Regions from separate parts of the Mycolicibacterium nivoides genome, predicted to be linked through region 1. Evidence: riboswitches for the same ligand, from Rfam matches in the RefSeq annotation. Region 1 holds a riboswitch; each other region holds the start of a gene.
The links. A riboswitch is a leader RNA that binds a small molecule or an ion and turns the genes downstream of it on or off. The one in region 1 is predicted to bind glycine.

Region 1 (4,212 bases):
ATCGAGATCGAAGCCCGGGCACGCGACCACCTGACGCTGATCGGCAACACCGGCTATGACCCCGAACGTGAACTTGAGTTCGCGGCCGCGTTCGCCGAAGTCGGTGTCGACGGACTGCTGGTGGTCGGGGCGGCGAACGCCCCCGGAACGGCGAATCTGTGTCGGCAGGAACGTATTCCGGTGGTGTGGATGCACAACATCCGCGGTGAGGTGGAAGCCGACATCGTCGGGGTGGACCACGTGAATGCCGGCGCACTCGTCGCCCGGCACCTGCTCGATGTCCATGGTTGTCGCGACGTCGCGTTCGTCGGCGGTTTCACCGAGGACGACGTCCATCACGGTGACCGCGAAACCGTGCAACAGCGGTTCGAGGGAGTCGCCGCCGTCGTCGGGCACGACCTCCCGCTCATCCGGACCGATCTCACCCCGTCCGGCGCGTACGGCGCGGTCGGGGAGTTTCTGCGTCGCGCCGAACACGTCCCGCGCGCGTTCGTGGTGGGCACCTACGGCCAGTCGGCCGCCACGATCCGGGCGATCAGCGATGCGGGACTGCGGGTGCCCGGCGACGTCGGGGTGGTCGGTTTCGACGGCAGCGCCGTCGATTACGGGCAGGTGCGGCTCACCGCGGTGCAGCAACCCGTCGATGCCTTGGCGCGTCAGGCGCTCGGCTTGTTGCTCGGGGATGCCCCGGTTGCCGGGGACGGCCTGGTGCCCGCGTTGCGGGTGGGGGAGACCTGCGGGTGCGCGTGAGCTAGGCCCTTGTGCGATTGCTCAAAGGCACTCGTCAGTGTTTGGGCATTATCTGCTCGCTACGGGTGTGCGCCGGGAGTGATGCTGACTGTCAACACCCGGCGAGTCGAAAGGCTGGAAACCACAGATGAGCACGCACAACGGCATCATCGGCGCACTGCCCGCCACCCAGGTCCCGCGCTACGCCGGGAAGGGCACCTTCGCCCGGATCGCCGACATCCATGAGGTGTCCGACTACGACATCGCGATCCTCGGCGTGCCCTTCGACGGCGGTACCTCCTACCGGCCCGGTGCCCGGTTCGGTCCGATGGCGGTCCGGCAGGCCGCGCGCACCCTTCGTCCCGGCTATCACGTCGAACTGGGTGTCGCGCCGCTGGAGCACGTGCAGGTGGTGGATGCCGGAGACGTCGCCGTCACGCCGTACAACATCGCCGAGGCCTGCCAGCAGATCCAGGACCACGCCTCCGACATTCTGGCCGGCGGCGACCGCCGCATCGTGTCCATCGGCGGTGACCACACCATCGCGCTGCCGAACCTGCGTGCCCTGCACGCCAAGCACGGCCCCGTCGCGCTGGTCCACTTCGACGCGCACCTGGACACCTGGGACACCTACTTCAACGCGCCGGTCACGCACGGCACGATCTTCCGCCGGGCGTTCGAGGAGGGGTTGCTGATCGAGGATCACTCGATCCACGTCGGCATCCGCGGCCCGATCTACGACCAGATCGATCTCGACGACGACGCCCGCATGGGGTTCAAGATCATCCGGGCGGGCGACCTGGACGTGATCGGTACCGACGCGGCCGTCGACGTGGTGCGCCGCCGGGTCGACGACCTCCCGGTGTACCTGTCCATCGACATCGACGTGCTCGACCCGGCGTTCGCCCCGGGCACCGGCACCCCCGAATCCGGCGGCCTGACCTCGCGCGAACTGCTGAAGATGCTGCGCAAGATGTCCGGCCTCAACATCGTCGGCGCCGACGTCGTCGAGGTGGCGCCCGCCTACGACCACGCCGAAATCACCAGCGTGGCGGCGGCCACGGTGGTGTTCGACATCGTGTCTCTCATGGTCGCCGGACGGCAGTCGAATCTGCCCGTCAACGGTGAGGTTGCGGCCACGGCGCCTTGATCGAGTAGCATCCGTCACATAACTCAATACGTCGATGACGCATTGTGGGAGAACCTCCGATTCCGGAGGCGCCGTAGGAGCAACTCCTCCCCGGGAATCTCTCAGGCCCAATACCGCAGTGTCGAGACAACTCTGGAGAACAGCGCGATCGCAGGATCGGGCTTACCGAAGGGGAAAGGCGCAACGCGCTAAAACTCTCAGGTTTCAGGACAGAGCGGGGAGGTGTCACTTCACGACGCATCGTGTAACCGCGATGCCCGAAACCGGAGTCGCCTCATGCCCGAGTGCACCGCAATTGTCCACGACGACAACTCTTTTCGCGACCGACACATCGGCCCTGACCGAGTGGGCGAGCGGCGCATGCTCGATGCTCTCGGATTCGCCACCACCGATGAGTTGATCGACAGCGCGGTGCCCCGGCAGATCCGCTGCACCGATGGCTTGCGGCTGCCCGCCGCGCGATCCGAACAGCAGGTGCTCGCGGCACTGCGCGAGCTGGCCGACCGCAATCAGCCGCGGATTCAGATGATCGGCCTCGGCTACCACGACACCATCACCCCCGCGGTCCTGCGCCGCAACATGCTCGAGTCGCCGGCCTGGTACACCGCCTACACGCCGTACCAGCCGGAGATCTCGCAGGGCAGGCTAGAGGCGCTGCTGACGTTCCAGACGCTGATCGAGGACCTCACGGCGCTGCCGGTCGCCGGTGCATCGCTGCTGGACGAGGCCACCGCGGTGATGGAGGCGGTGCTGTTGATGCGGCGGGCCAACAAGAAGGTGTCGTCCAACCGTGTGGTGCTGGATGCCGATTGCCTGCCGCAGACGCTCGCGGTGATACGCGGGCGGGCCGAAGCCGTCGGCGTCGAGGTGGTGGTCGCCGATCTGACCGGGACGCTGCCCGCCGGCGACGCCTTCGGCGTCGTCTTCCAGTCCCCGGGCGCCAGCGGAGCGGTGCGCGACCTCGCCCCGCTCGTCGCCGCGGCACACGAGCGCGGAATGCTCACCACCGTCGCCGCCGACCTGCTGTCGCTGACCCTGATCACGGCCCCCGGCGAGCAGGGCGCCGACATCGCGGTGGGCTCGGCACAGCGGTTCGGCGTGCCGCTGTTCTTCGGCGGTCCCCACGCCGGCTACATGGCGGTGCGGTCCGGTCTGGAGCGCATGCTGCCCGGCCGTCTGGTCGGGGTATCGGTCGACGTGGCGGGCAAGCCGGCCTACCGGCTCGCACTGCAGACCCGCGAGCAGCACATCCGCCGCGACAAGGCGACCAGCAACATCTGCACCGCGCAGGCATTGCTGGCCAACGTCGCCGCCATGTACGCCGCCTACCACGGACCGGAAGGCTTGCGCGCCATCGCAACCCGCGTCCATGGGCACGCCGTCGCGCTGGCCGACGGTCTGCGTGCCGCGGGGCGTGAGGTCGTGCACGACTCGTTCTTCGACACCGTGCTGGTGCGGGTCCCGGGCACCGCCCACGAGATCGTGGCGGCCGCCGACCGGGCCGGTATCAACCTTCGTCTGGTCGACGCCGACCATGTCGGCATCGCCTGCGACGAGTGCACCACCGACGACGTGGTCGGGCGCGTGCTCGAGGTGTTCGGTGCTTCGCCGACGGCCACCGATCGTCCGTTCGCGTTGCCTGCCGCTCTGCTTCGCACGTCGGAGTACCTGCAGCACCCCGTGTTTCAAACGCATCGATCCGAAACCGCGATGCTGCGTTTCCTGCGGGAGCTCTCGGACCGGGATCTGGCGCTGGACCGCACCATGATCCCGCTCGGATCCTGCACCATGAAGCTCAACGCCGCGGCCGAGATGGAACCGATCAGCTGGCCCGGGTTCGCCGGTATCCACCCGTACGCGCCTGCCGAACAGACCGCGGGGTACCTCGAGCTGATCGGCAATCTGGAAACCTGGCTGGCCGAGATCACCGGCTACGACCGGGTTTCGTTGCAGCCCAACGCCGGATCCCAGGGCGAGCTCGCGGGCCTGCTGGCCATCAACGCCTACCACCGGTCACGCGGCGAGGACCACCGCGACGTCTGCCTCATCCCGCAGTCGGCACACGGCACCAATGCGGCCTCGGCCGTCCTGGCCGGGATGCGCGTGGTCGTCGTGAAGACGGCCGCCAACGGCAACATCGACCACGACGATCTGGAGGCCAAGCTCGCCGACCACGACGGGCGGGTCGCGGCGATCATGCTCACCTACCCGTCCACTCACGGCGTGTACGAAACCGATGTCCGCACCGTGTGCGATCTCGTCCACCGCGCCGGCGGACAGGTGTACGTCGACGGGGCCAACCTGAACGCTCTTGTGGGACTTGCCAAACCTGG
Region 2 (4,212 bases), 3.0 Mb from region 1:
GAGGGTGAGCAGATCGCTGCCCATGGCCCGGACCACCGCACTGTTGAGCGTCGGCAGCTCCTTGAGCCGCGCGACCGGGTCGTCGTCGGGCAGCAGGTACGCCGTCCCGGTCCGCCAGTGGCCGTTGATCCGCAGCCGCACAGCAGGATTGGCCTTGATGTTGAGCACGTAGTGGGAGCGCTCGCCGTGCTCGGCGACCATCCAGAATTGATCGCCGATCACCCGGCCGCCCACGGCGGTGTGCCGTGGTTCGCCGGATTTCCGGCCGACCGTCTCCAGCATGGTGACGGGCAGTTGGCGGCCGACCGGATTGACGATGCGGCGTTGGGCGCCATGGACGATGCGTCGCTTCAGATCACGAAGATCCACCATGGCGCCACCCTACCGAGCGTCAGTCAGAATCCGTCGACTTGAGTTCGGCGCGGAATTCGGCTTCGCGGGCCAGATGTTGCGGGCGACGCCGCAGCACCAGCCAGGCGATACCGAGTACCAGGAACCACACCGGCGTCACGAGTTCGGCCTGCAGGGTGTCTTCCTTCAAGGCGAACGCCACGATCAGGAAGGCGAAGAAGGCCAGGACGACGTAACACATCACGATGCCGCCGGGCATCTTGAACTTCGACGCCTCGTGCAGTTCCGGCCGGCGTTTCCGGTAGACGAGGTAGCTGACCAGGATGATCGTCCAGACGAAGATGAAGCACAGCGACGAGATGGTCGTGACCAGGGTGAAGGCCGCGACGATCGAGTCGCCGGCGGCGACCATGACCACACCGGACAGCAGGAACACCCCGGACAGGAACAACGCGTTGGCGGGCACGCGCCGTGAGGTGAGCCGGCCGAACAGGCGGGGTGCGTCACCTTCGGTGGCCAGGCCGTAGACCATCCGGGAGGTCGAGTAGATGCCGGAGTTGGCCGACGACGTCGCCGAGGTCAGCACCACGAAGTTGACCACCGAAGCGGCGATTCCCAGGCCCGCCAGGCTGAACATGGCCACGAACGGGCTGAGTTTGGGATCGATCTCGCGCCACGGCGTGACCGCGATGATGATGGTCAGGGCGGCGACGTAGAAGAGCATGACGCGCACGGGGATCGAGTTGATCGCCTTGGGCAGGTTGCGTTCCGGGTCCTTGGCCTCGGCGGCAGTGGTGCCCACCAGTTCGATGCCGACGAACGCGAAGGTCGCGATCTGGAAGCCGGCCACGAATCCCATTGGGCCGGTGGGGAAGAAGCCGCCGTCGTTCCACAGGTTGGCGAAGGAGGCCTGGGCGCCGGTGGGCGCTTGGAAACTGGTGAAGATCATGACGAGGCCGACGATGATCAGCGTCACGATCGCGATGATCTTGATCAGGGCGAACCAGAACTCGGTCTCGCCGAAGGCGCGCACGGTCGGCAGATTCAGTCCGATCAGCACCACGACCGTCGCGAGAGCCGGTATCCACAGCGGGAGGTCCGGCCACCAGAAGGCCACGTACCCGGCGATCACCACCACGTCGGCGACGCCCGTGACGATCCAGCAGAACCAGTAGGTCCAGCCGGTGAAGAACCCCGCCCACGGGCCGAGGAGGTCGGCGGCGAAATCGGCGAAGGACTTGTAATGCAGGTTGGACAGCAGCAGCTCGCCCATGGCCCGCATCACGAAGAACAGCATGAAGCCGATGATCATGTAGACGAACAGCACCGATGGGCCGGCCAGCGAGATGGTCTTGCCGGACCCCATGAACAGGCCCGTGCCGATGGCACCGCCGATCGCGATCAGCTGGATGTGCCGGTTGGAGAGCTGACGGGAAAGGTGCTGTGGCTCGCCGGACGATGCGGGCGATTCCGCTGAATCAGCGGACAGATCACTGGATTGGGACATAGCAACCTAAGGATCTCAGGCCCCATGGGGAGCGCGGACTGCGGGCGCCTCCCCGCTCTGTCGTTTTGAACCTGAGAGTTTTCACGAACCGCCGCTACCGGCGCTTCACCTGCCCCTTCGGTGAGCCGGTCCTGGACTGGCCGACTGCTTTCCAGAGGTGCCTAGTCGCGGCGATACGGGGGCCTGAGAGATTCCTGGGGAGGATTTGCTCCTGCGGCGCCCGCCGGCTGGATGGGGCGGGACTCTCCCGCCGCGACTCAACGGCGTCTTGAGTTGTGAGCCACCCCGAACCTGGAGTGTGCCGCGCGTCACGTTAGCAGCCGAGTGCGGATCGCGCACCCCCATGGGGACCGCGCGTCATCCGCGCACGCCGAGCGACCGTGTCTGTACGGTGACGCGCCGTCACCTGCGTACATTCACGGTCGCTCGCGCGGTGGATTTCCTTACGCGGCGGCGGTCGCCTGCTCGGCGGCCGGTTCCAGCGCCGCCGCGATGATGTCGGCCACGTCTGTCATCGGCTTGACCTCCAGTGCGTCGAGCACCTCGGCCGGCACGTCGTCCAGGTCCGGCTCGTTGCGCGCCGGGATGAACACCGTCTTCAGCCCCGCCCGCTGCGCAGCGAGCAGCTTCTGCTTGACGCCGCCGATGGGCAGCACCCGGCCGTTCAGCGTGACCTCGCCGGTCATGCCGACATCGCCGCGCACCTGCCGCCCGGTGGCCATCGACACCAGTGCCGTCACCATCGTGACGCCGGCCGACGGCCCGTCCTTGGGCACCGCGCCCGCGGGGACGTGCACGTGGATCTGACGGTCCAGCGCCTTCGGGTCGACGCCCAACTGCTCGGCGTGGGCCCGCACGTAGGACAGCGCGATCTGCGCCGACTCCTTCATGACGTCACCCAGTTGACCGGTCAGCTTCAGGCCCGGCTCACCCTCGTTCGAGTTCACCTCGATGAAGAGCACGTCACCGCCCAGTCCTGTGACGGCCAGGCCGGTCGCCACACCCGGCACCGCGGTGCGCTCGTCGGACTCCGGCGTGAAGCGTGGACGCCCCAGGTACTCAACGAGATCCGGCTCATCAATCACGATCGGGGCCTCGGTGGAGTCCAGTTTCGTGGTCACCTTGCGCAGCGCCTTGGCCAGCAACCGTTCGAACTGACGAACGCCTGGCTCACGGGTGTAGTCCGCGGCGATCTTGCGCAGCGCCGCATCCGTCACCGTCACCTCGGCATCGGTCAGGGCAGCGCGTTCGGCCTGCCGTGGCAGCAGGTAGTCCCGTGCGATCGCGACCTTGTCGTCCTCGGTGTAGCCGTCGATCTGCACCAGTTCCATGCGGTCCAGCAGCGCCGAGGGAATGTTCTCGATGACGTTGGCCGTCGCCAGGAACACGACGTCGGACAGGTCCAGATCCAGGTCCAGGTAGTGGTCGCGGAACGTGTGATTCTGCGCCGGGTCCAGCACCTCCAGCAGCGCGGCAGACGGGTCGCCCCGGTAGTCCGAGCCCACCTTGTCGATCTCGTCCAGCAGCACAACGGGATTCATCGAACCCGCCTCGCCGATGGCCCGCACGACCCGGCCCGGAAGCGCGCCGACGTAGGTACGCCGGTGGCCGCGGATCTCGGCCTCGTCACGCACACCGCCTAGGGCGACGCGCACGAACTTGCGGCCCAGAGCCCGGGCCACGGACTCACCCAACGAGGTCTTGCCGACCCCGGGCGGACCGGCCAGCACCATCACGGCGCCCGAGCCGCGGCCACCGACGACGGCCATGCCGCGCTGGGCACGACGGGCCCGCACGGCCAGGTACTCGACGATGCGGTCCTTGACGTCGTCCAGACCGTGGTGATCGGCGTCCAAGATCTCGCGGGCACCCTTGAGGTCGGTCGAGTCCTCGGTCCGTTCGTTCCACGGCAGATCCAGAACGGTGTCCAGCCAGGTACGGATCCAGCCGCCCTCGGGGCTCTGCTCGCTGGAGCGTTCCAGCTTGCCGACCTCCCGCAGCGCGGCCTCGCGGACCTTCTCCGGCAGATCGGCGGCCTCGACCCGGGCCCGGTAATCGTCTGACCCCTCGGGCTCGCCTTCGCCCAGTTCCTTGCGGATCGCGTTCAACTGCTGGCGCAGCAGGAATTCCTTCTGCTGCTTGTCCATCCCGGCCCGGACGTCCTCGGCGATCTTGTCGTTGACCTCGACTTCGGCCAGGTGCTCGCCGGTCCATTCGATGAGCAGGCTCAGGCGGCGACTCACGTCCTCGGTCTCCAGGAGCTGACGCTTCTGCACGTCGGTCAGGTACGAGGCGTAGCCGGCCGTGTCGGCCAGTGCGGACGGGTCGGTGATCTTGTTGACCACGTCGACGAT
Region 3 (4,212 bases), 2.9 Mb from region 1:
GCGAGTTCCAGGTTGTCGACGTCGGCAGCCTCAACGGAACGTATGTCAACCGCGAGCCGGTCGATTCGGCCGTTCTCGCCAACGGCGACGAGGTGCAGATCGGGAAGTTCCGGCTGGTGTTCCTCACCGGTCCCCGGTCTGACGACGACAGCGGCTCCGCCAGCTAGCCGATGACTGCCCCCGACAGACCTGCACTGGCCGGGATGTCGATCGGCGCAGTGCTGGACCTGCTGCGGGGCGACTTTCCGGACATCAGCATCTCCAAGATCCGATTCCTTGAGGCAGAGGGACTGGTCACGCCGCAGCGCACCGCGTCGGGGTACCGGCGGTTCACGGCGTACGACTGTGCGCGGTTGAGGTTCATCCTGACCGCCCAGCGTGACCAGTACCTGCCCTTGAAGGTGATCAAGGCCCAGCTGGACGCTCAACCCGACGGTGAGTTGCCCCAGGTGGGATCCGCCTACGGCGTGCCGCGTCTGGTGCCGGTATCCGAGGGCGGGGACGGCTCGGCGGACGGCGCTGCCGGTGTTTCAGCGGTGGCGCCGCCCCAGGTCCGGCTGTCCCGTGAAGATCTGTTGGCCCGGTCGGGCATCGACGACGAGATGCTGGGGGCGCTGGTGCGCAACGGCATCATCACCGCCGGGCCGGCCGGGCTTTTCGATGAACATTCCGTGGTGATCGCGCAGTGCGCGCGCGCCCTCGGTGACTACGGTGTCGAGCCCCGACACCTGCGGGCGTTCCGCTCCGCGGCGGACCGGCAATCTGACCTGATCGCCCAGATCGCGGGCCCGGTGGGCAAGGCGGGCAAGGCCGGAGCCCGCGACCGCGCCGACGATCTGGCGCGTGAGGTGGCCGCCCTGGCGATCACCTTGCACACGTCGCTCATCAAGTCCGCCGTACGCGACGTTCTGGATCGCTGAGGACTAGACTCGTTTTGACGGCCAGTTCGTCTACGTCGGGACCCCTGGCAATGTGGTGATGGCGGACGGTGCGACGGACGAAGATTCGACGAAACGGCACGGCGGTGCGGAGGGCAGGCACAGATGGCTGAGGTTCGCGTGGTCGGCATTCGGGTGGAACAGCCGCAGAACCAGCCCGTGTTGCTTTTGCGGGAATCCAACGGCGATCGCTACCTACCGATCTGGATCGGGCAGTCGGAGGCTGCCGCGATCGCGCTGGAACAGCAGGGCGTCGAACCCGCCCGGCCGCTCACCCACGACTTGATCCGAGATGTCATTACCGCCCTTGGGCATTCGCTCAAAGAGGTGCGGATCGTCGACCTGCAGGAAGGCACTTTCTACGCCGACCTGATCTTCGACCGTGACATCAAGGTGTCGGCCAGGCCTTCGGATTCGGTGGCGATCGCCCTGCGTGTCGGCGTCCCGATCTACGTGGAGGAGGCGGTGCTGGCCGAAGCCGGCCTGCTGATTCCCGACGAGAACGACGAAGAGGCCGCCGGCACCGTCCGCGAGGACGAGGTCGAGAAGTTCAAGGAATTCCTGGACAGCGTTTCACCGGACGACTTCAAGGCCACATGACCGCCGCCCGCGCCGCTGCGCCGTCGCAGATCACGGATACGTCTCAAGTGCGCATACCGGTGTCAACACGCGGCGCGGGAGCCAATCGGGCAGGAATTCGGGCGCCATACTTTCTCTACAGCGGGCAATCAGGGCTCGGCGGGAAGCGTATGCTCGACACATTCGAGCTCGCAGCAAACCGCCGCGGCACAGGTGGCCGCGGTACATGACGTAGCAGTACGACGCGGGCGAGTTCGAACGGCGAGAGGATTCACAGTGGGTGACACGCCACGGCAGGAAGAGCTGGATCTGACCACCGGGAGCGGCGCGGAGCCGCCTGTCAGGCCGGCTGGCGAACCCGTGCAGGGTGGGCTGTTCCCCGACGATTCGGTTCCTGACGAACTCGTCGGTTACCGCGGTCCCAGCGCGTGCCAGATCGCCGGGATCACCTACCGGCAGCTCGATTACTGGGCGCGTACCTCCCTGGTGGTTCCCTCGATCCGGGGCGCGGCCGGTTCGGGCAGCCAGCGCCTCTACTCGTTCAAGGACGTTCTGGTCCTCAAGATCGTCAAGCGGTTGCTCGACACCGGTATCTCGTTGCACAACATCCGGGTCGCGGTCGACCACCTGCGCCAGCGCGGCGTGCAGGATCTGGCCAACATCACCCTGTTCTCCGACGGCACCACGGTCTACGAGTGCACGTCGGCCGAAGAGGTTGTCGACCTGCTGCAGGGCGGTCAGGGCGTGTTCGGCATCGCGGTATCCGGCGCCATGCGTGAGCTGACCGGCACCATCGCCGATTTCCCGGGTGAGCGTGCCGACGGCGGCGAGTCCATTCCATCCCCCGAGGATGAGCTGGCGTCGCGGCGCAAAAGCCGCGACCGCAAGATCGGCTGACCCTCCCTCCCGACCAGACACCTAGGTGCCCCGTATCCGGTGATGCGGGGCACCTGCGCGTCGGTTCGCGGCTATGCGGAGAAGCCGGTGGATGCCCGGTAAGATGAGGGACGCATCGCCCTCGCGCGGGAGAGCTTCGTGACAGCCAGCCACGGACGCCGAAGGAGCAATACCTCTCCGTCAACCTCTCAGGCACCCAGGACCGCGCCAGGCCCCGATGCCTCTGGAAAGTGGTGCCCGCTGGGCACCCGCCCATGGGGAAAAGTCCTGTACCGGGACTGAATCTCTCAGGCGCCCGGACCGGGTCGACGACAGAGGGAGAGGGACGCCTAGGACGTCTGAGCACGTCTGCGCCTCAGGGGAGTGTCGTGTCCGACCAGCATCAATCGCGTTTCTCCGATCGTCACATCGGCCCGGACGCCTCCGCCGTGAGCACCATGCTCGAAGTGATCGGCGTGGCATCCCTCGACGAGCTCGCTGCCAAGGCGCTTCCGGCGGGCATCCTCGACGCGCTGTCGTCCGGCGGTGTCGCCCCGGGGCTGGAGGGTCTGCCCGCGCCGGCCACCGAGGAGGAGTCACTGGCCGAGCTGCGCGCGTTGGCCGACTCCAACACGACCGCGGTCTCGATGATCGGTCAGGGCTACTTCGACACCTTCACTCCCGCCGTCCTGCGGCGCAACATTCTTGAGAACCCCGCCTGGTACACCGCGTACACGCCGTATCAGCCCGAGATCAGCCAGGGCCGTCTCGAGGTCCTGCTGAACTTCCAGACCATGGTCTCGGATCTGACCGCACTCGAGGTCGCCAACGCCTCGATGCTCGACGAGGGCACCGCCGCGGCCGAGGCCATGACGTTGATGCACCGCGCGACCAAGTCCAAGGCGAATCGGCTCCTGGTCGACACCGACGTGTACGCGCAGACCGCGGCCGTGCTGGCCACCCGGGCGGAGCCGCTCGGCATCGAGATCGTCACGGCCGATCTGCGCCAGGGACTTCCGGAAGGCGAGTTCTTCGGTGTCATCGTGCAGCTGCCCGGAGCGAGTGGGCGTGTCGTGGACTGGGCGAGCTTGGTCTCGGATTCCCATGAGCGTGGCGCGCTCGTCGCCGTCGGTGCCGACCTGCTGGCACTGACCGTGATCACGCCGCCGGGCGAGATCGGCGCCGACGTGGCCTTCGGAACAAGCCAACGGTTCGGCGTGCCAATGGGATTCGGTGGACCCCACGCCGGCTATCTCGCCGTGCACGCCAAGCACGCCCGGCAGTTGCCGGGCCGGCTGGTCGGCGTCTCGGTCGACGCCGACGGCGCGCCGGCCTACCGCCTGGCGCTGCAGACCCGCGAGCAGCACATCCGCCGGGACAAGGCGACCAGCAACATCTGTACCGCACAGGTGCTGCTGGCGGTGATGGCCGCGATGTACGCCAGCTATCACGGCGCTCAGGGACTGACTGCCATCGCCCGCCGCGTACACGGCCACGCCTCGGCGATCGCCGGCGCGCTCGGCGATGCGCTGGTGCACGACAAGTACTTCGACACCGTGCTGGCCCGGGTTCCCGGACGCGCCGACGCGGTGGTCGCGGCCGCCAAGGCCAAGGGGATCAACCTGTGGCGTGTGGACGCCGATCACGTCTCGGTGTCCTGCGACGAGGCGACCACCGATGCGCATGTGGCTGCGGTCGTGGAGGCGTTCGGTGTCTCCGCCGCCGAACCGGTGTCGGCAGGCATCGTGACGCGGACCTCGGACTTCCTCACGCACCCGGCGTTCAACAAGTACCGCACCGAGACCGAGATGATGCGTTA

Region 2: linked by a shared signal. The riboswitch ahead of cycA (D-serine/D-alanine/glycine transporter) and the one ahead of gcvP (aminomethyl-transferring glycine dehydrogenase) in region 1 are both predicted to bind glycine.
Region 3: linked by a shared signal. The riboswitch ahead of gcvP (aminomethyl-transferring glycine dehydrogenase) and the one ahead of gcvP (aminomethyl-transferring glycine dehydrogenase) in region 1 are both predicted to bind glycine.

Annotation. Positions count from the first base shown of each region.
Region 1 covers NZ_CP034072.1:5,640,725-5,644,936, reverse strand. Annotated here, with positions in the region: gene EH231_RS27730 (LacI family DNA-binding transcriptional regulator) at 1-750, shown strand, start outside; gene speB (agmatinase) at 878-1,879, shown strand; glycine riboswitch at 1,915-2,005, shown strand; gene gcvP (aminomethyl-transferring glycine dehydrogenase) at 2,156-4,212, shown strand, end outside.
Region 2 covers NZ_CP034072.1:1,704,889-1,709,100, forward strand. Annotated here, with positions in the region: gene EH231_RS08125 (nitroreductase/quinone reductase family protein) at 1-372, opposite strand, end outside; gene cycA (D-serine/D-alanine/glycine transporter) at 392-1,858, opposite strand; glycine riboswitch at 2,020-2,118, opposite strand; gene lon (endopeptidase La) at 2,302-4,212, opposite strand, start outside.
Region 3 covers NZ_CP034072.1:1,654,142-1,658,353, forward strand. Annotated here, with positions in the region: gene garA (glycogen accumulation regulator GarA) at 1-167, shown strand, start outside; gene ftsR (transcriptional regulator FtsR) at 171-920, shown strand; gene EH231_RS07890 (bifunctional nuclease family protein) at 1,044-1,538, shown strand; gene EH231_RS07895 (MerR family transcriptional regulator) at 1,794-2,414, shown strand; glycine riboswitch at 2,531-2,629, shown strand; gene gcvP (aminomethyl-transferring glycine dehydrogenase) at 2,783-4,212, shown strand, end outside.